3 regions of the Peribacillus sp. NPDC006672 genome follow, and region 1 is predicted to be linked to each of the others. Evidence: riboswitches for the same ligand, from Rfam matches in the RefSeq annotation. Region 1 holds a riboswitch; each other region holds the start of a gene.
The links. Region 1 has a riboswitch for cobalamin ahead of ACQKKK_RS13395 (energy-coupling factor ABC transporter permease). Riboswitches for the same ligand answer to the same signal wherever they lie in the genome.
Positions count from the first base shown of each region.

Region 2: it holds a riboswitch for cobalamin, as region 1 does, so the genes downstream of both, ACQKKK_RS05510 (ribonucleoside-diphosphate reductase subunit alpha) here and ACQKKK_RS13395 (energy-coupling factor ABC transporter permease) in region 1, are expected to answer to the same signal.
Region 3: it holds a riboswitch for cobalamin, as region 1 does, so the genes downstream of both, ACQKKK_RS23515 (FecCD family ABC transporter permease) here and ACQKKK_RS13395 (energy-coupling factor ABC transporter permease) in region 1, are expected to answer to the same signal.

Region 1 is NZ_JBNNOR010000007.1:140,188-148,554, forward strand. Features, by position in the region: gene cobJ (precorrin-3B C(17)-methyltransferase) at 1-648, opposite strand, end outside; gene ACQKKK_RS13390 ((2Fe-2S) ferredoxin domain-containing protein) at 663-1,031, opposite strand; cobalamin riboswitch at 1,183-1,372, opposite strand; cobalamin riboswitch at 1,576-1,772, shown strand; gene ACQKKK_RS13395 (energy-coupling factor ABC transporter permease) at 1,949-2,692, shown strand; gene ACQKKK_RS13400 (energy-coupling factor ABC transporter substrate-binding protein) at 2,694-3,005, shown strand; gene cbiQ (cobalt ECF transporter T component CbiQ) at 2,992-3,768, shown strand; gene ACQKKK_RS13410 (energy-coupling factor ABC transporter ATP-binding protein) at 3,787-4,632, shown strand; gene ACQKKK_RS13415 (YozQ family protein) at 4,735-4,956, opposite strand; partial or broken gene ACQKKK_RS13420 (SpoVR family protein) at 5,279-5,751, opposite strand; gene ACQKKK_RS13425 (hypothetical protein) at 6,104-7,303, opposite strand; gene ACQKKK_RS13430 (metal-dependent hydrolase) at 7,351-7,896, opposite strand; gene ACQKKK_RS13435 (YolD-like family protein) at 8,057-8,206, shown strand.
Region 2 is NZ_JBNNOR010000002.1:430,643-439,009, forward strand. Features, by position in the region: gene ACQKKK_RS05480 (hypothetical protein) at 187-426, opposite strand; gene ACQKKK_RS05485 (hypothetical protein) at 404-562, opposite strand; gene ACQKKK_RS05490 (hypothetical protein) at 582-746, opposite strand; gene ACQKKK_RS05495 (SulP family inorganic anion transporter) at 878-2,335, shown strand; gene ACQKKK_RS05500 (hypothetical protein) at 2,421-2,567, shown strand; gene ACQKKK_RS05505 (manganese-dependent inorganic pyrophosphatase) at 2,667-3,596, opposite strand; cobalamin riboswitch at 3,890-4,069, shown strand; gene ACQKKK_RS05510 (ribonucleoside-diphosphate reductase subunit alpha) at 4,208-6,505, shown strand; gene ACQKKK_RS05515 (ribonucleotide-diphosphate reductase subunit beta) at 6,552-7,604, shown strand; gene ACQKKK_RS05520 (flavodoxin domain-containing protein) at 7,576-8,013, shown strand; gene ACQKKK_RS05525 (hypothetical protein) at 8,133-8,300, shown strand.
Region 3 is NZ_JBNNOR010000022.1:42,234-50,600, reverse strand. Features, by position in the region: gene ACQKKK_RS23530 (DUF4179 domain-containing protein) at 1-152, opposite strand, end outside; gene ACQKKK_RS23525 (sigma-70 family RNA polymerase sigma factor) at 149-715, opposite strand; gene ACQKKK_RS23520 (GNAT family N-acetyltransferase) at 1,030-1,542, shown strand; cobalamin riboswitch at 1,651-1,838, shown strand; gene ACQKKK_RS23515 (FecCD family ABC transporter permease) at 2,030-3,109, shown strand; gene ACQKKK_RS23510 (heme ABC transporter ATP-binding protein) at 3,106-3,873, shown strand; gene ACQKKK_RS23505 (ABC transporter substrate-binding protein) at 3,901-4,890, shown strand; gene ACQKKK_RS23500 (VOC family protein) at 5,048-5,509, shown strand; gene ACQKKK_RS23495 (pentapeptide repeat-containing protein) at 5,559-6,413, shown strand; gene ACQKKK_RS23490 (hypothetical protein) at 6,447-6,647, opposite strand; gene ACQKKK_RS23485 (hypothetical protein) at 6,735-7,073, opposite strand; gene ACQKKK_RS23480 (MerR family transcriptional regulator) at 7,255-7,992, shown strand.

The sequences.
Region 1 (8,367 bases):
ATCTTTCAAATTGGTTATGATAATATCCTGCCTATCGCGATATGCACTTTTCACCAACCCTACAGGTGTATCGGGCGAACGGTAGCGAAGGAGAATGTTCTGTGTTTCAACAATTTGCCTAGTCCGCCTGCCGCTACGCGGGTTATAAAGTGCAATGACAAAGTCTGCCATCGCAGCTGCTTCAACCCTTTTAGCAATAAGTTCCCAAGGCGTTAAATGATCACTGAGGCTGATGGTACACGAATCGTGCATGACAGGTGCCCCAAGTAAAGACGCACAAGAGTTGATTGCAGAAATACCAGGGATGACTTCAATGCCCACTCCAGTATCTTCTTTCCACCCCTTTTCAATCAATACTTCATAAACCAACCCTGCCATCCCGTAAACTCCGGCATCACCACTGGAAATTACAGCCACTTTCTTTCCCAGCTCCGCTTGTTTCACTGCTTCCTGAGCACGTGATACCTCTTCAGTCATTCCCGTACTAATAATCGTTTGATCTGTAAGCAGTCCCTGAATGAGTTCAACATAGGTTTTATAACCAATGATGTAGTCACTTTCTTGAAGGGCTTCGACAGCGCGTTTGGTAATGTGTTCAAAATTCCCTGGCCCAAAGCCGACGACGAATAATTTACCGTTAGTACTCATTAAGACATCTCCTTTTACGATTTGTTCTTTGAAATACCCGTATGAGCAGGAAAATCTGGATTAGGGGTCATTTCCCCATCACTGAATTGGTAGATCATCTGGGGCACAAACTCCCCATCATCAATATTATTTACAATCTTCCGACCGTAATCAGGGGTATCCACCCGAAACCATTTCCCTTGGGGATACGCAATCACAACGCAGGCGTCCTTACATCTTCCGTTACAGCGTGTCCTGGTTGTATGGATTTTCATATCCATTCCCTTTGAAGTAATTTCATCGCGAATCGCTTGGGTTACTTCTTCCCCGCCTTTTTTCATGCAACTGCTGCCATTGCAAATCAACAGATGCGTATTTGTACCCTTCAAGTTCCAAGTAGTCATCTTCTTCCTCCTGAGTTCAGGGAAAAGGCAAAATAAAAAACCTTAACATAAGAGTTAAGGTTTTAAAAAAACTATATGAATGAGGAGCCCTCAGCAAATATGCTGAATCTCCCAAAATCGTCATAGTCCTTCTACCTTTCCCTCCGAAAAGTATCATACAATTTCAAAAGCAGGTTTCCTGGCTTACGCTTCATTTTACTTTGTCCCTTCCCGGCATTAAGCCAGTGGTCATCGACAATTTCATCAGCGTTTACAGTAGCGGGGGCTGCATCGGATTTTCACCGATTTCCCTATTATCTCTTGATAATTCACACAAGAGCACTTTTAAAATGAAATATTTGGTTTTATTATACATTTCTAGCTAACTTTATCTATCATATAACAACTTTAGCAAAATTCAAAGTTTATTCCGACTGTTTAGAAAAGTTTAATAGGGTAAATCCAGCTCCACGCCTCGCTTCTCTGCGTTATTAGTCCCCCCAAAAAAAAAGAGAGTGTAGCTGGATTTATTTCTTTATGATAAACTAAACGAGATTTTTCAAAATAATTACATAAGTTTTATGGTGTTGAATTTCTCGGAAATTCAGCTTAAAAGGGAAGCCGGTGAAAATCCGGAGCGGTCCCGCCACTGTAAAGGGAAGTCCTATTGCCTTAAGGTTAATCCACTGTCAAATGAGATGGGAAGGATGTAATGGGATGATGAACCAAAGCCAGGAGACCTGCCATGAAGCGTGAAACTGTTTCAACCTACGAGGATGGGTGTGCGGATCAGGCAGAATAGCCCGTGGTTGGTTTATGCTGAGGAATTCCTGTTCATTACGCACTTCTTTCTTTTTAGAGAAGTGCTTTTTATGTTGTGCGCCGCTTTTCTTCAAAAGCCTTGTTCAAAAAAATTAAAAGTGCTGAAAGGAGAAAGAATGAAAAAAGCCAATTGGAAAATTCTTTATTTTGTCGTTTTACTGCTTCTTGTACCAAAACGAGTTATGGCCATGCATATTATGGAGGGATTTTTACCGATTGAATGGGCCATATTCTGGTGGGCCATTACCCTTCCATTTTTAATCTTGGGTTACCGGTCCATCAGGTCCAAAGTAAAGGAAAACCCGGAAACAAAAATGATACTCGGCCTATCTGGAGCATTTGTATTCATATTATCGGCCCTGAAGATTCCTTCCGTTACGGGAAGTTCTTCACACCCTACAGGAGTTGGTTTGGGTTCCATATTATTCGGACCATTGGCCATGAGTGTCGTGGGTTCCATCGTTCTGTTATTTCAAGCTGTATTACTGGCTCACGGAGGATTGACGACATTAGGTGCCAATGCATTTTCCATGGCTGTATGCGGACCGTTCATTGCTTACTTTGTCTTCAAGGGCGCAACTAAATTGGGGTGGTCTTTTTCTCTTGCCGTTTTCTTGGCAGCTGCTTTTGGAGATTTAGGAACCTATGTGGTAACTTCCGTTCAACTTGCTCTTGCTTTTCCATCCGAGGTAGGGGGATTCATGGCCTCATTTACTAAGTTTGCAGGGATTTTTGCCCTGACCCAAATTCCCCTGGCAATCAGCGAGGGATTATTGACAGTCGTTGTGATGAATTTCTTAAAAAAATACAATCTAGGCGAATTGAAATTGCTGCGAGTTTTATCTAAGGAGGCCCGTTAATATGAAAAAAAGTTTACTGCTGCTTTTCCTGGTCGTCATTCTTGCAACCATACCGTTAATCACCCAACAAGGAACGGAATTTGGCGGTGCAGACGGCGAAGCTGAAGAGGCCATCACTAAAATCCATCCGGAATATAAGCCATGGTTCAACAGTATTTGGGAGCCGCCAGGTGCAGAAACAGAAAGCTTATTATTTGCGCTGCAAGCTGCAATCGGAGCTGGTTTCATTGGATATTTCATTGGCGTAATGAGACAAAGGAATAAGCAAGCCAAACAAGCAATGCCCGAAGAATCCAAGCATGTTGCTCATTGATAAATATGCCTATTTCAATGGGCTAAAGGATGTACATCCGTTGGAAAAGATGATTTTTGCACTCTCCCTTTTGCTTTTTTCCTTAAGTGTAAGGGATATGGCCGTTTCGCTCATCACTTTTACGGTGATGAGTGCTTTAATCATTTTTGCGGCAAGAATCCCACTTTCTTATTATCTGAAATTACTCTTGTTACCGGGGTTCTTTATATTATCAGGTACAATTACCATCCTTTTCTCTTTTACAAGTAAACCCACTCCGATATCTAATATATGGCAGTCCTGGGAAGTCGGAAACTGGCAAATATTCATCAGTGATGACAGCATTGGTACAGCCATCAATTTGACCACTGTCGTATTTGGCAGTATAAGCTGTTTATATTTCTTAACCTTAACAACACCCATTACCGTCATTCTATCCGTGCTGCGAAAACTTAAAGTGCCATCCTTATTGATCGATTTAATAGAATTGACCTATCGCTTCATCTTTATTTTTTTAGATACAGCTGTGGCCATTCACCTATCACAAGCTTCACGACTTGGATATGGCTCGATAAGGCAAGGCATTCGATCTCTCGGGTTACTAATCTCATCATTATTTTTGGGAGTATTCCAGCGCTCTGGGCAATTGACGATGGCCATGAACGCAAGAGGATATCAGGAGAACCTATCATATATCGATGATACTTACACCTATTCCTCCCGCAATTGGCTGATCGCCATTATCATACTAGGAAGCTTAATCTTTATTTATGGATATATATAAATTGGAGGCAATTTAAAAATGGAAGAGCATATTTTTAATATAGAGGGCCTCACCCATCAATTCGCAGATGGAACGTTCGCTATAAAAAATCTTTCACTAACGGTTCAACAAGGTAAAAAGATTGCATTATTAGGCAATAATGGAGCCGGCAAATCAACTCTGTTCCTCCATTTAAATGGTCTTTTACAACCAACATCAGGAACAATCAGATATAAGGGCAAGAAAATTAAATATGACCGTAAAGCATTATTATCATTAAGAAAACAAGTCGGAATCGTTTTTCAAGATCCCGATTCACAGCTTTTTTCCGCTAATGTGCAACAGGATATTTCGTTTGGACCGATGAATTTAGGATGGGAAAGAAATGTAGTCCACGAGAAAGTACAATGGGCGATGGCTCAAACGGAAGTAACGGAATTGAAGGACAGACCCACCCATTTTTTGAGCTTAGGGCAAAAAAAGCGTGTCGCCATTGCAGGGGTACTAGCCATGGAACCCGATGTCTGGCTCTTGGACGAGCCTACCTCTGGACTGGATCCTTATTTCTCCCGACAAATCATGTCTCTGCTGGACAGTATTCACCACCCTGACAAAACGATAATTCTATCAACTCATGATGTTAATTTGGCCTATCAATGGGCTGATGAAGTCGTTGTCATGAACGATGGTAAGGTCATATACCAAGGGGACCCTGTATCCGTTTTTCATGATGAAGACGTTCTGATGAGGGCACATCTGGAGAAACCGTGGGTTTTTGAAATGTTTCAAGCCCTTCTTAAATCAAGGATACCCTCAGAAAAAGACCTTGTCCCAAGAACGAAGGAAGAGTTGCTTCAAAAAATGGAGAGAGAAAGGATTTATTAATTAGATATCCCCTAGCTTGTTTCATAAAGCTAGGGGTTTAAATCGATATTTACTTAAAATATCAGTCGATAATTCTTGTTCCTAAAAAAAATAAAAATTACTTCATTTCCTTTCTTCCTCAGATCCTTCTTTTTTAATCTCAATATCCTTTCCATTTACATCATCAATGGCTGCTTTTATCTCGCCTTCCGCATAAGTATCCGAGACTTGTTCGTGGGTTGTAGCCAATCCCGAAGATACAGCATCTTCCCGTTTATAATCACTGACATCATATATTCTTCCAGCAATTTCTGAAGATTCATTTTTTGATTGCTTGCTATCCATAGTTTTCACTCCTAGTTTTCAAATTGTCCAACCATCGATTGACAGCAGTACTAAAGACAAAGGTATTTTGTGTAAAAAACAAAACAATATTCAATCATGATAGAAAAAAGAGGAAAAAGCCTGACTTTGAGGTGACCCCCAAAAGTTAGAGTTTATGTATTAAGCTGTTAATTGGCTGGTATGAAAATGGTTGCAGTATTAGCAATCGAGGAGCATATTGATCCAGCTCTTCTCCGTCCTGCTTCTACCATCACATTTAAGGATGAAGAGGAAGAAGTACAACATGTGTTACCCCTTACGATGGTTTATGAGTCCGGTTCAATTCTAAAAACGTTTCAACCTCTTTTTTTCCATATTGGATTTCATATTGACGAATGCGATTTGCTGGCCGCCATACTTTCCACCATATCTCGATTTGTATTTTGAAAACGAATATTATTTTTGAAGAAATCACAATGGAGCCAAAACATGAGCCACAATTAACTTATTTTAAATTAACGAATTAGAGTATAATAAAAAGGCGTAACAAGGATTAGAGTTAATAACTAATTCATAAATTTCACTCAAACCAAAATCATATTGTAACTTCATCTTATGAAATTGTTTTCCAAAGCTCCAATGGGAATAACGTGTTGGCATACTTTAAGCACCGAATGTATAAATGATTTCACTTGGACAAATTTCGTATCTCATCAGTTAAAAATCCAGTCCCACTCCCTTAGCAATCTCCGTTATTTCATCAATCGCCCTACTCAAAGCCTCTTGTTCACCTACTTTCTCATTGTTCCCCCTTATTCCTCTTCTCACATCCTATAAAAAGAAGGCTGTTTTCGCATACTTTGTTGCTATTTACCAAGTAGTACGGTGTGGTTGATTTCCCCTCCAGATGCTCGCTTTCCGCGGGGCGGGCGGTGAGCCTCCTCGGCGTAAACGCCTGTGGGGTCTCACCTGTCCCGCTGCTCCCGCAGGAGTCTCGCACTTCCGCTCCAATCAACCTTAAATAGTTTCGTTTTAAAAACAACAATCTTTACGAAAAGAGCCAAAAAGAAAGAAGAAAATGACTAACAACCATATTAAGTTAATTTTTTTGACCTTTGAAGTAGTGAAAAATTCCCCACATGTAATAAATAGTTACCCTCTTTCCGTACTAACTTTTTTTTCTCGATCTCTCTTTTTTTATATCCATACAAACTTCAAAAAATAGCCTTTCTAGATGAATTTTTTCCTCTACATCTGTTACTACTTCATTTAAGCGATTAAATGCTTTAATAATATGTAAACTGTTATTGATGAGTTGTTCTTCTTGTAAATTCTTAAATGCCTGTTTTGTTTCAGGTGAATATTTAGTGCGTGATAGCTTAATTTTCTTAAAAATGTCAAAAATCCTGTCCTCAGATAAGTACGGGCTATAAGAAATAGCTAAAACTAACTCAACTATTCGATCTTTAAATTCCTCTAAATTTTTAAGTTGCTTAAGCTTATCTTTAACGCTATTTACATTGCTATCATGCCTTATCGTAAATATTGGCTCCTCACCCTCAGGTATTGCACCAAATTCATTACCATCCTCATCTTCCAAACGAAAACGGTACTCTAAGGAAAAAACCTTTTCCTTAATTTCATTATTTGTCAGGATTAAACCAAAGTATAAATTTCCAACTCCCACAATTTTTCTAGGGCTCATTGCATCGAACATAATGACAATCTCTGAATCACTTATATAAGCCTTATCTAATGCGTACCATTGATGAGTAGCCTGTGCATGATTATGTAATGCTAATAGTGTCAAATAAATGGCAAGATGATTGTCGTAGTTATTGTATCTAACCGATGTAACTCCCCTAATTAGCCATTCTTCATTCTCTTCAATTAGTCGATACTGGAATTCTTTCAGCGGCTGTAATTTACAAAGTTTCCGAGTAGTATCAACCAATAGTTGTTCTAAATCATTTTCTAAACAGTAAGAAGAGAATTTTCCCATTTGAAATGCCATATCCAAATACTCATAAGTAAATCGATAGACGCCTTCCGCATTTAAAGAATCCTCTGTAAACAGCAAGACTAATTGTTTATTGGAAGAGACCTTATCTATAAAGACGTTTTCTAGCTTTTCTTTAATATCTAACTTTCTGTTATCAATTTTAATAAATTGTTCAATTAATTCTTTACTCCCAAGAATACTGAGATAGTTATTCAAATCCCCGTAATCCTCCAACGGGAATTCTTTTAGGATCTCATCATCTAGGTCTCGCTCTTGTTTAATCAAATACTTAAGGTCCGCTAATTTAGCTGGAGATTCAGAAAATATTTTTCCATTCAAAAAAAATTCATGCAGATGCTTCCCCAAATTCTCCCTCCTCCCCATCACTTATAATATTGAGCATCAATGATAATCTAGCCAAGTGTATTGAACAAAAGACTCAAAATTCCAGTGACTAAATCCGAAATGGATTGAATAAATGGAGTCAGCATTTTATCGTTTAAAATAAAAAATAAGGAAAACAGAATTGCAACGTAATATATTACCGTTTCAACTTTTCCTGAAGTTTTATATGTTAGGGGAGATTTTCTACGCACATTATCAATTGGGGAAAATAAAGGGACACCAGAAACAGAAAAGTAATCGCCCAATATATGAAAGAAATAACCAAGACTAATACCTAGTGTGAATGGATTAGGTACTATCAATAATAAGAAAAGCAAAAGACCTATCCACATACATAGTGAATGGGTAATTCCTCTGTGACCAAACTTTCTTTTTATGATTACCGCTAAACCAAACGACCGCCTTCCAATAAAAGATTTAGGTTCATCTATATCTGGCAATAAACTTCCCAATGACACACCAGCTAAGAAACTAATTGTAAATGGATAAGAAACAGTTGAAACCAATGCTGCACTTAGTGCAATTGATGTAGCCAGGTGTGTTTTATATATCATAAATAAACACCCACTTTTTCTAATGAAGAAACATGTCTATTTAACATAATTGATATGCATGATTTTGATGATTCATTCTAACTTGGATCAGCAACTTAAAATAAAAAGCCACCCACAAGGAACGGACGTTCGTTTTCATTCTAAATAAGGAGTGATTTAGATGACCATTCGAGACAGAGGAAATATTAAATGGACCAATCTGATGCTACCTGAACATATAAAAATGCTAAGAAATTATTTTGACGAGGATTACTACGATGAACCCGAACCCGTGTTGGATGAACAATACCTAGAAGAAATGAATGTTTAATTGCTGCTTCGATGGAGTTTACTTTTCCGATTTCCTTTACGCTTTACAAAAATAATCGACTGAGCAGCGTAGAAGGATGAGTACATTATGTGGTTCAAATGAACGGACATTTAAGAGTGATTGATGTGGACAAACGAATACATAGAATACCCTTTTCAACG
Region 2 (8,367 bases), on a different contig from region 1:
GTCCCCTTTTTAATTTGCCTAAAAATTAGAAAAAAGAGGGTTATATATGTTTTTTCCAACCATTTATTCAGCTGCTACGGATGAGAGACACATCGTTAAAGATAAAAATACATGTGCATGCGGCACAAGATATAATGTATTCGCAATGTTGACCAGAAGCGACCTTCGAAAGATCAGGTTCAAGCATTATAAAGAAGTGACATGTCCAACATGTAAATCCAGTATCTTTGATAAGGAATAGCCACTTAATGGTGGTGCCCATCCCAATATGTATCGCCAAGGAAAGCTTCTTGAAAATGGCTGTCCATTAAGATAATGATATATCTCCTCCCTATACGGAGTTGCGAGTTCACTTTCCCTTCCACGGATACCATCCCTTTTAGTCATGATGATTTCTTTATATTTATGATACAGTTGTTCTTTCATTTGATCCCATTCCAAGGCTTTTTCTGCCTGCCTTACAATCAGGTTCGAATGGTAAGGCAGTGACTCCTCTTCCAGTTTCAGCCCCAATGTAAATCATTTCTGCAGTCTTGAGAACCACTACCAACAGAATCGGCAACTGAAACCCACCCAATTTTTCAGACAAAAGGAAATAGGCTGTAATTCATTCTCCTCCCATTACCATAATCGTTTACTAAAGTTTTGGAGATCCTATAAACATAGTTTACCGATTCTTCGTATAGATAAATCGAGGCATCTTCAGCCTTGGTTCCCCCACCTGATAACTCAAGCACTTTTTGCATCAATGCTTCCTTCTTAAGGCATGAATAGTCCTGGATATATCCATATAGATAGAAAGAAGGTCACATGCTATAATTTAGTGCGTTAACAAAGAAAGTAACACACATATATAAAAGAAAGAAGGAGTGTTTCTTTGAATACATCAGCTTACAAACAGGAATGGTTCGGCAACGTGCGGGGAGATGTTCTTTCCGGAATTGTCGTTGCCTTGGCATTGATTCCAGAGGCGATTGCCTTTTCGATCATTGCTGGTGTTGACCCAATGGTAGGTCTATATGCCTCATTCTGCATTGCCATCGCCATCTCATTTGTCGGCGGAAGACCGGGAATGATATCGGCTGCCACTGGAGCAATGGCACTCGTCATGGTCGATCTTGTTAAAGATCACGGATTGAACTATTTACTTGCGGCAACTATATTGACTGGTTTGCTGCAAATTTCACTAGGGGTCTTTAAAATCGGAAAATTATTGAAGTTCATCCCAAAGCCAGTCATGACCGGTTTTGTGAATTCTCTAGCCATCTTGATTTTCACGGCACAGCTCACCCATTTCGTGGGCGAAACATGGATTATGTATCTCATGACAGCCGTTTCATTAGCTATCATTTATCTTTTTCCGCTGATCACGAAAGTCATTCCTTCACCACTGGTCGCCATCATATTCATGACGATCGTTGCAGTTACTACGGGCGCTACGGTGCGGACGGTTGGGGATATGGGGCAATTGACCGAAGCGCTTCCGATGTTCATGCTTCCAGACATCCCTTTGACCTTCGAAACTTTGGCGATCATTTTCCCTTATTCCATAGCCCTTGCGTTTGTGGGGTTGCTAGAATCGTTATTGACAGCTCAAATAGTCGATGAGATGACTGACACGGACAGTAATAAAAATAAGGAAGCCAAAGGCCAGGGGATTGCGAACATCATCGCCGGATGCTTTGGCGGCATGGCAGGATGTGCGATGATCGGTCAATCCGGTATCAATATTAAGTCGGGAGGAAGGGGCCGGCTCTCAACTTTTGTAGCAGGCGCATTCCTTATGGTATTAATCGTATTATTGAATGACGTCCTTATTAAAATACCGATGGCCGCACTTGTCGCAGTCATGATCATGGTTTCGATCGGGACCTTTGACTGGTCTTCCCTAAAGCGGCTCAACAAGGCTCCAAGGACGGATGCAGCCGTGATGATCGTGACAGTCCTCATTGTTCTTTATACGCATGACTTATCAAAAGGGGTTTTTGCTGGAGTGCTATTGAGCATGATTTTCTTCTCGGCTAAAATTTCTAAAGTGGCTGTTGAGAAAACGGAAGACATCCATGCTAAGAAAATCACTTATCGTATCAGCGGACAAATATTTTTCGCCTCGGTTCAGGACTTTGTTTCTAAGTTCGATTTCAAGGAAAAAGCCGAAGCGGTCATCATTGATTTTTCCCATTCTAAAATATGGGATGCTTCTGCAGTCGGCGCTGTTGATACGGTTGTCCTTAAATATCAGCTTCAAGGTATACCTGTCCAGGTGCAAGGCCTAGACGAGGAGAGTTTGTTATTGCTCGAAAAACTCGCCACCTCAGAAAGTAAAATATCTTGAAGAAGTAAAGTTCTGCTGAATAGAAACTTTTCAAACCGACAAAATAGATAACATGAAATATTTCCTTTTGAAAGGAGCGAAAAGCATGACATCCGAGCAGGATTATACAGCAGCGAATCTGTCACCAGATTTATTGAATGAACTGAAAAGTTTTGAAAGCAAACTCGCCGAGGAAGCCAATAAAGAATTGATTGTCATCGCCTATGAAAAAGAAAAGGAAACCTTAAATTAAGAAAAAAGACTCAAACACCTTTAAATAGATGGTTGAGTCTTTTTTTGATGTACAGAAAAAGAGGGCCCAAAGTTTTTAATGAGCACTCCTTTTCCTATATTATTTACTGAATACGTCCGTTAAGACCGGAACAATTTGTTTTTTACGCGATACAACGCCCTCTAAGACGGCAATGTTATTGTTCAATGAAACGTCATATGCCTTTTCCACTGCATCAGCCGCTTTTCCAAGAGCCAAGGCCACAGAATCATTGGTCAAGATATCCGTTACGACGAATAGGAATAAATCCAATTCCTTCGCAGCGATGACCGATTCAATGGCTGCTTCTATTTCGGCTTGCTTAGCAAGAACTTCGTTTGGATCTACAGCATTGACCTGAGCTATCTCCACTTTAGCCATTCCCATGGAGAATTCTTTTGCATCAAGAGTGATTAACTGGGCAATCGTCTTGTCGCTCAAGTCAGCTCCCGCCTTCAACATTTCCAAGCCATATGTTTCAGCGTTGACTCCTGCAATATCAGCCAGTTCCATAGCTGCTGCAACGTCTTGATCTGTGCATGTCGGGGATTTGAACAATAAAGAATCGGAAATGATGGCAGATAGCATAAGTCCGGCGATTGCTTTAGGGACTTCAATGCCGTTTTCTTTATAGATTTTATTTAAAATGGTTGCCGTACAGCCAACTGGTTCCGCACGGTAATATAAAGGATCGCTTGTTTCAAAGTTAGCGATACGGTGATGGTCGATAACTTCCAGCACACGGACTTGGTCAATATCTTCTGCACTTTGCTGGCGTTCGTTGTGGTCGACCAGGATTACGCCATCCGCTTCCCCTGCCACTTTTTCCACAAGGCGGGGAGCTTCGAATTTGAATTGGTCCAACGCATATTGAGTTTCACCATTCACTTCACCCAGACGAACTGGTTCAGCGTTGATTCCTAGCTGCTTTTTAAGATCTGCATAAGCGATTGCTGAACAGATTGTGTCTGTATCCGGGTTTTTATGTCCAAAAACTAATACTTTTTCCAAGATTTTATCTCCTTTTTCATAAATATTTTTCCGCGAATCCCCTTATCGCAATAAGGGAGAGTCACCATTACTATACACTTTATTTTAACACAAAATCCCGTAAATTCAGTGCTCGAATTACCCATTCCCCAATAAAATCTTTCATTCTCTATCCCTCTACATTCACTTTGTCAATAGATAAGGGTTGGTTTTTTTCAAATATATTAGTTGAATTATCATCGTATATGGCTTACGATAATATAAGCAGAAATACTAGATATTGATTACATAAACAACAATAATAACTATATATAGAATATTTTATAATCCAAGGTGCCAGTGATGGCTGAAAAGGGAATCCGGTGTAAACCCGGAACTGTCCCCGCAACTGTAAATGTGACGAAATGAGAAACCACTGTATAGCTCTCTATATGGGAAGGACTCAAAGTAGGATGATCATGAGTCAGGAGACCTGCCTTGATTTTTTCACGTTTCTTATTCTTCGGGGATTGAGATGATGAAACGATAGTATAATGGCTATTTTTTCATGGTTCTTTTATTCTATCGTTTGATCCGCTCAATCCATTGGGCGGTTTTTTTATTTTAACGGAAGTTTACAAGGAGGATTATTAATGACTCAAACATATAACTCTACCATAAGCGAAAATGACACCGAAACGAATTCAATCCAGCTTGAGATGTTATCAAAGGAATTCGAAGGCCGTCTCGATATGGAAAAGTTCAAAAAGCGTTTTATAAAATGGCTTGATCGCAAAAGTGACACAACCGATGAACAGGCATCAAAAAAACTGATTCAGCTCGCTCTTGAAAGTGTGGATATAGATGCTCCCGATTGGACGTTTGTTGCTGCAGCAGAACTATTGAATACGATGTATAGGGATGCACAGGCCAATCGGGGTTATGAAGGCATGAGTTATGGCCCGTTCTATGAACTGATCACGGAACTCTCCCAACTTTCAGAAGGCCAGCGTTATCCCATTTATAAATCAGAACTGCTAGCTTCTTATACGAAAGCGGAAATTGAGGAATTGGGTTCGGTGATCGACCCGGAAAAGGATAAATTATTTTCTTACATAGGCATCTACTTATTAAACGATCGCTACCTAGCCCGCCCCAAAAAAGACAAGGTCTACGAACTGCCTCAAGAGCGCTTCATGATCATCGCGATGGAAATCATGCGAATGGAAAAAACGGAGCATCGCCTTCAACTTATAAAAGAAGCTTACTGGGCTATGTCCAACCTTTATATGACTGTTGCGACGCCTACTCTATCCAATGCAGGTAAAACGCATGGACAGTTAAGCTCTTGTTTTATCGACGCAATTGAAGATTCCATTGACGGCATCTATCTATCTAACTACGATGCCGCAAAAGTATCAAAATTCGGCGGCGGTGTAGGTCTTTACGTTGGTAAGATTCGTTCGCTTGGTTCTGATATCCGAGGTTTCTCTGGAAACAGTTCCGGCACTACTCCCTGGATCCGACTATTCAACCAGACAGCTGTCAGTGTCGATCAATTGGGGCAACGTAAAGGTGCCATCGCGATTTACTTGGATGCCTGGCATAAAGATATCATGAGCTTCCTTGATTTGAAGACGCAAAACGGGGATGACAGATTAAAAGCCCATGATATTTTTACAGGTGTATGTATTCCTGATTTGTTCATGGAGGCTGTACGCGACAGAAAAGAATGGTATCTTTTCGATCCGCATACCGTCAAGCAAACCCTTGGATTCTCACTTGAAGATCTTTATGACGAGAAGAAAGGCGAAGGAAGCTTCAGGAATCATTATGCACTTGCTGTCGAGGCCGCAGAAAATGGTACACTTCCAAACTATAGCTTTGAAAAAATCAATGCGATGGACATCATGAAAAGCATCATGATTTCTCAATTAGAAGAAGGCGTACCATATATGTTCTATCGCGATGAAGTGAACCGGAAGAATCCTAATAAACATAAAGGCATGATTTATTGTTCTAACCTTTGTACGGAGATTGCTCAAAACTTAAGCCCTTCGACGATCACGGATGAATATGAAACAGAAGATGGAGATGTCGTTGTGGTCCGTAAAAGCGGCGATTTCGTTGTCTGCAACCTATCATCCATTAACTTGCCCCGTGCGGTGAGCAGCGATGTTTTGGAGAGGTTAATTCCCATTCAGATCCGGATGCTGGATAACGTCATTGATGTGAATAATCTTCCGGTCAAGCAAGCATCCATCTCGAACAAACGTTACCGGGCAATTGGTTTAGGAACGTTTGGATGGCATCATTTACTTGCCACTCAGAATATTTATTGGGAATCGGATGAGGCTGTTCACTATGCCGATGCTTTATACGAAAAGATCGCTTACTTAACAATCAAAGCATCCAACGAGTTGGCCAAGGAAAAAGGATCCTACCCATATTTCGAAGGATCAGATTGGCATACAGGGGAATATTTCGAACTTCGTGACTATACAGATCAAAAATGGATGGATTTAAAAGCAAATGTGCAGGAACACGGTACCCGTAATGGATATTTAATGGCTATTGCCCCCAATTCATCGACTGCTAAGATCGGTAATTCAACGGATGGAATTGATCCTTTGTATGAAATTGAATTTTACGAAGAAAAGAAAAACTTCAAATTCAAGGTGACCGCACCAGGCTTGACGCCAAATACGTATGAATATTATAAAAAGACCCGCTTTAATTTGGACCAACTGGAGAGCATCAGGCAAAATGCAGCCCGCCAACGCCATATTGACCAGGCAATCAGCTTTAATCTGTATGTACACAACACAATCAAAGCGAAGGTCCTATTGGATATCCATTTAACGGCGTGGGAATCCGGGTTGAAATCAACGTATTATGTTCGTTCGACTTCTTCCGAATATGACAATGCCTGCGAAAGCTGTTCTAGTTAACGACGATCATAACCTTAGTAATCTATTCTTAAAGGAGTTTTCACGAATGACCAATCATATAAAAAAGATCCGGATGCTGGAACCAACGCATCCAACTAAAGCGACCGGTGTTTTCAAAGGAGAAGCTTCAGGCTTTCTCCTTTGGAACGATATTCAGTATGAGAAATTCTATGATACCTATACACAGCTCATCAATAACTTTTGGAAGCCTTCGAGCGTGAACATGATTCAGGATAAAAAGCAGTGGGGAGAATTGGACGAAGATATACAGGACGCTTTTCTTGATATCCTTACGATGATTGCTGGAATGGACAGTCTACAAACGCCTACTTTAGTAGAAATCCTTCGGTACATAAAGGATCCTGCGGCAAAAGCTATCCTGGCAAACATGGCCCAGCAGGAATCCATCCATAATGAATCCTATTCCTATATCCTTGCTTCCCTGATACCGGTAGGCAAGCAAAAACAGCTTTTCGACCGCATTAAAGAACATCCGGAAGTGATTAAGCGTAATCAACCGATCGTGGATGCCTATCAAAAGTTCGTGGACGATCCAAGCCCTCAGCATTTATTCGAGGCACTGATCCATTCAACGAACCTCGAAGGGATTTATTTCTATCTGGCTTTCGCCTTCTATTATAATTTAGGACGCCAGAACCTTATGACCGGCTCGGCTACGATGATATCCTATATCCATCGCGATGAAATGGTCCATTTCGATTTCATTGGAATGCTCGTTCAAATCTTGATGTATGAATATCCAGAGTTAAATAATGAAGAAAACACGAAATTCATCTATACAACGATTGAAAAAGCCGTCGAACTCGAAAAGGAATGGTCTGAATATATGCTTGAAGATATCCAAACCAAAGCCGATCTCGATTTGGAAGAGTTCAATGAATACATCGAATATATCGCCAACAAACGGTTACGTATGCTAGGCCTTGAAAACTTGTATAAAGAGTATAGCGAAAACCCGATGCCATGGATCAAAACGTTCGATGATGAATCAATCGGCCTTACCAAAACCGATTTCTTCGAACAGAAATCAAGGACCTACAGTCAAGTAAATGCCAGCAATGGATTCGATGAGCTATAAAGTTGCCATTGTCTACCATTCTGCCGGAGGAAATACAAAAGCTCTTGCTGAAGCCATCGCTTCCCTATTACCTGGAGCTGGACTATTTCGAATGCATGAATTCGATTTACGTACATTGCCGGATTACGATGCATTGATCGTCGGTACCTATACATGGGGAAATGGAGAGCTGCCTGCCAAATCAGCAGCCCTTTACAAAGAACTGGAGCAGCTGCCTATTGCTCATCTGAAAACAGGAGTCTTCGGGACTGGTGAAACAAACTACAATCATTTTTGCGGGGCGGTCGATCATTTCCGTGACATGTTATTTGCCAAGAGCCAGTTATTGGTAACACTGAAGATAGAACAGATGTATCAAGAATCAGACTTGCCCAGGCTTCAAAAGTTCGCCTCGCTATTCCAGAACTGACTGAAAGGGATATGCATTTTCGCATGTCCCTTCTTTCAGTTGTTTTTTTAAAAAATTGGCATCCAATATCATAGTAAGGGTAAACATGAAGTATAATGATGGAAAAAAGGAGATATACCATGACTGATAATATTGTCCAGCTCCTCCCTATCCTGTTTATGTTAGTGCTTGTCGTATTCGTTATATTCATCGTTTTTTTCCTGGCAGGGCATTATAATCGTTCTAAACGAATCGAAGAAAAATTGGACAAAGCATTAAGGGGAATGGCCGAAAAAAATGAAGAATAAACGTGGTTTCCCTTACAGGGAAAAATAAAAAGACTCCAGTATCGGAGTCTTTTTTTATATGTGTTCA
Region 3 (8,367 bases), on a different contig from region 1:
TTCTTCTGCCAACGCTTCATTTTTTTCTTCTTGCTTATTGATTTTTTGAGTGATCTTTTGATTTTGGCTTTTTCTAGTTCGGTGACTTCCATTTCCTTAAATTCAGTTTCGTCTATGTCCATATCATTTAATAATTCATAAATATCCTTCATACGAAGCTTCCTCCTAACTTAAGATTCGTAGCTTTTTGACTTAGCTTCTTTTTCCCTCTATAAATACGATTGTCTATTGATGCTTTGCTCAACCCGAGTTTTATCGATATATCCTCATTTTTCAAACCTAGAAAGTACTTCATAATAAAAATATCCCGATCAACAGGTTCTAAGAGATCGATTAACTGAAGCAGTTCTTTTCTGTCTTCCAATATAATTAGTTCATCTTCTACAGATTTTTCTGAATCTACTTCTGTGTAACCTGACGTAAGCTCCATTTTCTTCATGGCTTTTCTGTAGTAATCAATCGCTTTAAACTTAGCGATCGCACAAATCCATTTTCTGAAATCTGTTTTATCCCCATGGAACTTTTTCGAATTGTTCCAGATTGAGAGAAAAATATCATTGATGCATTCTTCAATAATTCCGTCGTTCTTAAGGGGGGAGAGAATTTTATATGTGACCCCCTTGATTAATGGCAAATAGGTATCAACTATAAATTCCAATGCATCCTCTTTTTGGCGTTGCAGCCGCTCGATAAAATTTCTTTCGGTAGACTTCATGATCATGATTCCCCTTATTTTTTTGTAAAAGCTTTTACACCTTATACAACGTATGTAAAAAGATTTATTCTCAACTATTTGTGGAGTGGGTATGATGGGTTCATAGCATTTGGAATGATATGGTATTGAGAGTAGCACGATTTATCAGTTTGTTACAGTGTTATCCAAATGAAAGGTATGCTGACAGCAGTGAAAGATCAAAAAAATATTCTTTATCCATTTATCAGGAAGGATAAGCCCTTGGTTTTATTGAATGATAGGTATGGAAGATATCAGCTCTTATATGCTTAGCGTTTTTGGAAAGGGATGAAGGAATGATGGATATATACATTGATAGGCTTAATGAACAGGATGCACAAGAGTTATTTAAATTTGAGTGCAATAACAGAACATTTTTTGAACAAACGGTCCCAGGCCGGGGAGATGATTATTATAGCTTTGGAACGTTTGAAGTCAGGCATAAGGAATTATTAAAAGAACAAGAAGATGCAATATCTTCTTTTTATCTGATTAAGGATGGTTCAGGCACTATCGTCGGCAGGATTAATCTTGTGGATATCGACCCCATTAATGGTACGGCCCATGTCGGTTATAGAATTGGGGAGAAGTATACGCAAAGGGGAATAGCGAATAAAGCGTTAAAGCTTTTGGTTAATCTTGCGCCGGAATTGAATGTGACTCAAATACATGCCAAAACGACAAGCGACAATTTGGCCTCTCAAAAGGTTTTAGTGAAAAACGGTTTTGAACGGACTTCGATTAATGAGAAAATTAGTGCGGATACCGATCAAAAGCTAACATTCTACCATTATAGTAAGAACCTATAAATCCATATTCCTCTATTAATAGACGGCATTCCCATTTTTTAATTGAGAAAAGATGGGGAGTATACTATACTAACGTTGTATTAATGTTTGGGAAATTTTGCGAGGAATTCATATATTTGCCGCTGGGTGCCTTTGTGTGAACAAAGGGTAACAGGGAATCGGGTGTAAATCCCGAGTGGTCGCGCCACTGTAACCAAGGAGTTTTCTTTCAGGATGTCACTTGACAGTCAGTCAGGGAAGACGAAAGGAAATGTTGATCTGGAAGCCAGGAGACCTACCTAGTAGGCATCACCAATTTTTCCTTCGCTGAGAGGAGAGGTGTTCGAGAGAGAAAAGACGGACTTAGGTCCTTCCGTATTTTTTTTGCTTATACTCGTAACTCGATTCTTTGTTAAAAGGATGGGGTTTTTTTGTGTTGTTTTTTTGAAGGAGGAGTTCATCATTGGGAGAGTCATTGATTAGAAGCTCATTGAAAGAGAGCGGGGATGTGCTTGAAGAACCTCATTTTGAGAGAAAAGCCAAACGCAGGTTTCGTTTCCTGCTATTTTTCTTGCTGTGCATCCTTTTATTATCCGTTACATTCGCTGTTACCCTTGGGCCAGTTAAGATGTCAGCAATAACAGTGTGGAAGATTGCCTTAGGGCATCTGCCTTTTCTCGGTGATTCTTTGGAGGTGAATTGGAGTATCGCACAAGAGCGGATCATTTGGGATATCCGTCTGCCCCGTGTATTGCTCGGTGCGGTGGTAGGTGCAGGATTATCCGTAGTGGGTGTCGTCATCCAGGCATTGGTGCGCAATTCACTTGCAGATCCGTATATTCTGGGCATTTCATCTGGTTCCTCTGTTGCTGCAACCCTTGTCATTCTCTTTGGGGCGCTGCCTATATTCGGACAATATGCGTTATCATTCGGTGCCTTCCTGGGGGCCATGGCTGCGATGCTTTCCGTTTATTTATTGGCTCAAGTGGGAGGGAGAATCCAAACGACAAGGCTATTATTGGCAGGTGTAGCCATTTCGATGATCATGTCGGCTGTCACTAATTTCATTGTCACACTTGCACCAAGAGATTCAGGCATCCGTGAGGCGATGTTTTGGATGATGGGCAGTTTAGCAGGTGCAAAATGGGAATACATACCGATTCCAGCAGTTGTGGTGCTTGTGGTTTCCTTGTTCCTTATCGTACAATCCCGCTCCCTCAATATCTTATTGATGGGCGAAGAAGTCGCCGCGACGCTTGGAGTCAATATGGAAGCCTTCCGTAAAGTTCTGATCATCATTACGTCCCTTGTTACGGGGACCGTTGTGGCTGTAAGCGGTTCGATTGGGTTCATCGGTTTGGTCGTACCGCATTTATCCCGGCTATTGGTCGGGACAGACCATAAACGAGTTCTTTCATGCAGCATATTGATTGGCATGATCCTCGTCATTTGGTCAGATGTATGTGCCCGGCTAGTCCTGGCACCTCAAGAACTTCCGATTGGCGTTGTCACCGCACTGTGCGGAGGGCCATTCTTCATTTGGCTTTTGCGGCGAAGTTCATATTCATTTGGAGGTGGGGGCAAGTGAAATTAGCAATTGAAGAAGTGTCTTATTCAATTCTGGACACTCCTATCATTGAGGATATATCTCTACATATAAAAACTGGGCAGTTCGTCGGGCTGATCGGTCCGAATGGGAGCGGGAAATCCACTCTATTAAAAAATGTTTCCCGGATTGTGGAGCCGCATACGGGATCTGTTCATCTGGACGGTCGTGACCTTTACCGGCTTTCACCGAAACAAACAGCCCGGGAAATGGCGGTTGTCAGTCAAGAAACATCCCTGACCTTCGACTTTAGTGTACAAGAGATGGTTTGGATGGGACGGCATCCTCATAAGCGGTTATTTCAGGGAGATACTTCGACAGATAGACGAATCGTCAATCACGCTTTATCTCGTGTCGAAATGAATGGATTTGAAGACAGGAGTTTCATGAGCTTGTCGGGTGGTGAGAAACAACGTGTCCTCATAGCGCGCGCCCTTGCCCAGGAAGCGAAAATCATCATCCTGGATGAACCAACGAATCATTTAGACATCAGGCATCAGCTCCAATTGCTGGACCTTGTAAAAAAACTGGACATTACCGTCTTGACGGCCCTGCATGATATAAATTTGGCGTCCATGTATTGTGATCATATATACGTCATCCAAAATGGCAGAGTAATCACATCCGGAACACCGGAAGCTGTATTGACGACAGAAATGATAAGGAAGGTGTTCGGGGTGGAGACGGAAATCGGCATACACCCCGTCACGCAAAAAACGCATATCACCTTTTTAGCACATATATAAAATAACAATAGATACGAGGGGTAATATATGACTGGTTACCGAAAGATTTTATTAAGCATCAGTTTATTGGCAATGATGATATTGGCTGCTTGCAATAACTCCGAGGAAGCTTCAAAGGGCGGAGGCAATCAGAGTGAAAAAGGTGGAAAAGAAAAGGTGGTCATCACAAATCTGGGTCATAAATTCACCTATGCAGAGGCCCCCAAACGGGCCGTTTCGCTAAATCAGCATGCGACGGAAATCATGCTTGCATTAGGATTACAGGATTCAATGGCAGGTACGGCTTATTTGGATGACGAAATTTTGCCGAAATATAAAGATGCATATGAAACGGTGCCTGTGCTTTCCAAGGAATACCCATCAAAAGAAGTTTTCTTTGAAGCTGAGCCGGATTTTGCATATGCAGGCTGGAAAAGCGCCTTTACGGAACAAACGTTAGGAACCGTCCAAGAGCTAAAAGAAGCCGGAATCAATACATATATCCAAGAGTCTTCCAATACGTCAACACCGACAATGGTAGATGTGTATAAAGATATTGAGAATATTGGCCGTATCTTTCATGTAGAAGAAAAGGCAGCGGACCTCATCGAAGAGATGCAACGGGATATAAAAGAAACTACAGTAAAAATCGAAGCGGCAGGAAAGCCCAAAAACGTTTTCGTATATGACAGCGGTGAAGAAGTTCCGAAAACGGCAGCAAAAAATAATTACATGAACGGGATCATTTCAATGGCTGGCGGCCAGAACATTTTTGGCGATACGGAAGGGGGATGGCCTGAGGTCAGTTGGGAAGAAGTCGTCGATCGGAATCCGGATGTCATTGCCATCATTGATTATGGCGATATCCCCATAAAGCAAAAAGAAGCATTCTTATTAAATAAAAGTGAACTGGCGGATGTGCCGGCCATTCGAAATAAAGCAATCATCGTGCTTCCTCTTTCAGCGGGCGCTGAAGGGATTCGTGCCCCCCTAGCCTTACGGACAGTAGCGGAAGGACTTTACCCCGAAAAGTTTTAAACCCGGGTGGAAGCTGATCCAGAATAAGGACACGTATGAAACGTGTCCTTATTCACGTTTTTAATTTAATACAACAGAAGGATAATGCGATCGGTTTCTTGAATTATTTGTATGGCTGTATCTTAAATGAAGATTTTAGGAGAAAGGAGAATGTAATATGATAGAAGGTTTATATGAAGCCCATTTACCCGTTAAGAACTTGACCATCTCAATCGATTTTTATAAGAAAATAGGCTTGAAACTAGCTTGGAGGGATGAAGATACTGCCTTCTTTTGGATAGAGGAAAACAAAAGCTGGGTCGGCCTATGGGAAGGGAAAGAATATCAAACTCCGTACCACCCATCACTAAGGCATATCGCCTTTCGGGTATCTTATGAAAATATGAAAAATTCGTTAACTTGGCTTCAATCTCTAAAAATTGAAGTCGTCCCTTTTGGAAAAAGAAAAACCATTGAACCTTTTGTGCGTCCGAACCAAGGAAACGCTTCTGTCTATTTTACTGACCCTGATGGCAATAGCCTGGAACTTATGTGTTCGGTAAAAGTCCCTGATGCATATAAACATATGACCGAACAAATTTCACTTGAAGAATGGGAAGAACTAAAGTCTATCTTATAGAAGAAAACAAAAAAGGATTGGTTTTATATAATAGAAGGAAGTGTAAGGATTGTTTAATCAATTAACGAATAATGATAGTATTCTTAATCATTTACGTGCAGACTGTGAGAATTGTTTTGGTTTGTGCTGTGTAGCTTTGCCTTATGCAAAATCTGCTGATTTTGCATTTGATAAAGATGGAGGTAAACCATGTTCAAACCTGCAATCAGATTATCGTTGCGGCATCCATGAAAACCTCAGAGCAAAAGGATTTAGGGGCTGCACGGTATATGAATGCTTTGGTGCCGGTCAAAAGGTATCTCAACTCACTTATGATGGAAACGATTGGAGAGACAACCCAGCGTCAGCAAAGGAAATGTTTGATGTATTTCCTATTATGCAACAACTACATGAAATGCTTTGCTACTTAAATGAAGCACTGAATTTAGTAGATGCGAAACCACTTCATCGAGATTTGCAGGCTGCTTTTGAAGACACGGAATATCTTACTAAGCAAAGACCAAAGTCTCTATTGGCACTAAATGTACCAGCCCATAGAGCGACCGTTAATGATTTACTACTGCGCACAAGTGAACTGGTACGTGCAAAGGTTTCATTTAAGAAAAGTCAAAAAAAACAGTACAAAATAGGTAGGGGGAGCGACCTTATCGGTGCAAAGTTGAGAGGTGCTGATCTTAGGGGAGCGAACTTAAGAGGAGCTTTGTTTATTGCATCTGACCTCAGGGAAGCTGACATGAGAGTGACTGACCTTATCGGCGCCGACTTTAGGGACGCTGATTTAAGCGGTGCCGATCTCACCGGAAGTTTCTTTATCACACAAGCACAAGTTAACTCGGCTAAAGGCGATATCCATACAAAATTACCGCTTTCTTTAAGCATTCCCGATCATTGGAGATGTAGCTAAGATCGGAACTAACTTTCATGCAGAGCAAATGCTTCACTCACGAGTAAAAGGCTGAAAAGTCCAATTCACGAGTAAAAGGCCGAAACTCACGAGTAAAAGCATCAAACTCACGAGTAAAAGGCTGAAATTCACGAGTAAAAGCGTCAAATTCACGAGTAAAAGGCTGAAACTCACGAGTAAAAGCCGAAACTCACGAGTGAAAGCGTCCAATTTCATGAGAAAAGTCCAATTCATGATTAAAAGCGCCGAATTCACGAGTAAAATGCCGAAACTCACGAGTGAAAGCATCAAACTCACGAGTAAAAGGCCAAAACTAAAGCGTCAAATTTCATGAGAAAAGTCCAATTCACGAGTAAAAGCGTCAAACTCACGAGTAAAAGGTCGAAACTCATGAGTAAAAGCGTCAAATTCACGAGTAAAAAGCCGAAACTTACGAGTGAAAGCGTCAAATTTCACGAGTAAAGTCCAATTCACGAGTAAAAGGCCGAAATTCACGAGTAAAAGGCCGAAATTCACGAGTAAAAGGCCGAAACTCACGAGTAAAAAGCTGAAATTCACGAGTAAAGGCCGAAATTCACGAGTGAAAGCGTCAAATTTCATGAGAAAAGTCCAATTCACGAGTAAAAGCGTCAAATTCACAAGTAAAAGGTCGAAACTCATAAGTAAAAGCGCCAAATTCACGAGTAGAAGGGAATTTTAATGTGTGAATTCTGACTATCATGCGATTCTTCCTTAGGAAGGATCGTCTTTTTAAGTTAGGCGGAAAATTTTCATTTTTCCATTTGACTCTCACGTTGCGTAATACCTTACAGTAAATGATATCGAAAGGAGGTAAGAAGCAGTGGCAATGAAAGTGAAAGAACTAGCCGATTTAGTGGGCATTAGTGTGCGGACACTGCATTATTATGATGAGATCGGGTTATTATCGCCAGAGGAGACAACTGATTCCGGTTATCGCCTTTATTCGAATGAAAATCTTGAGATGTTGCAGCAAATCCTGTTTTTCAGGGAACTCGAAATGCCTTTAAAGGAAATTAAACAAATGATAAGCAGTTCTTCGTTTGATAAACAAGAAGCGTTAAGGCAGCATCAAAAAATGTTACTTGAGAAACGCAGTCAGCTTGATAAATTAATTAACACGGTCGATAAATCGATTAAGCATATGAAAGGGGAAATTCAAATGACGGATAAAGAAAAATTTGAAGGGTTTGACTTCAGTCAGAATCCATATGAAGAAGAAGCCCGCAAGCTTTGGGGAGAAAAAGCTGTCGATGAGTCAAAGGCAAAAGTAGCGGACATGTCCAAAGATGCACAGAAAATTGTGTCGGATATCTATATAAAACTTGCGTCAATCCGAAATGACTCGCCCGAGTCGGTGGAGGCACAAGAAGCAATTAAAGAATGGTATGATTGTTTGAACAATAACTTCGGAACATACTCGCTGGATGCTTTCAAAGGATTAGGTCAAATGTACGTCGATGATCAACGCTTCACCAAAAATATCGACCAATATGGTGATGGTTTAGCAAAATTCATGTGTGATGCGATGGGGCATTTTGCTGACACTAACAAAAATTAAATCTCAAGAATCAGAAATTCCATGATGGAAGGTTGCTCCGGTAACCTTCTTATTTTAAAATCAGGCAATATCTAACCCCTATGGTCTGTACCCGTATGAAAAACTGAATATGAAAATGAATAGTAAAAAAAGGGCCAATGATGGAATGAAACTAACGATCACCAATCCCTTCGCTTCCTTACTTTTCACACTTGTGAACCATTTAAAATAGATGAATAGGAGAATTATTAAAAAGGACCATAAATAATAACCAGTCATAGTGTCGACCCAGGCAGAATTTTTATCCCAGTAAGCGTCAGGTACAGGAGTGATATTCTCATACTGTTTATCAATTTTACTTTTAGTGGTAATGAAGAGATAGGAAATGACAGAGTA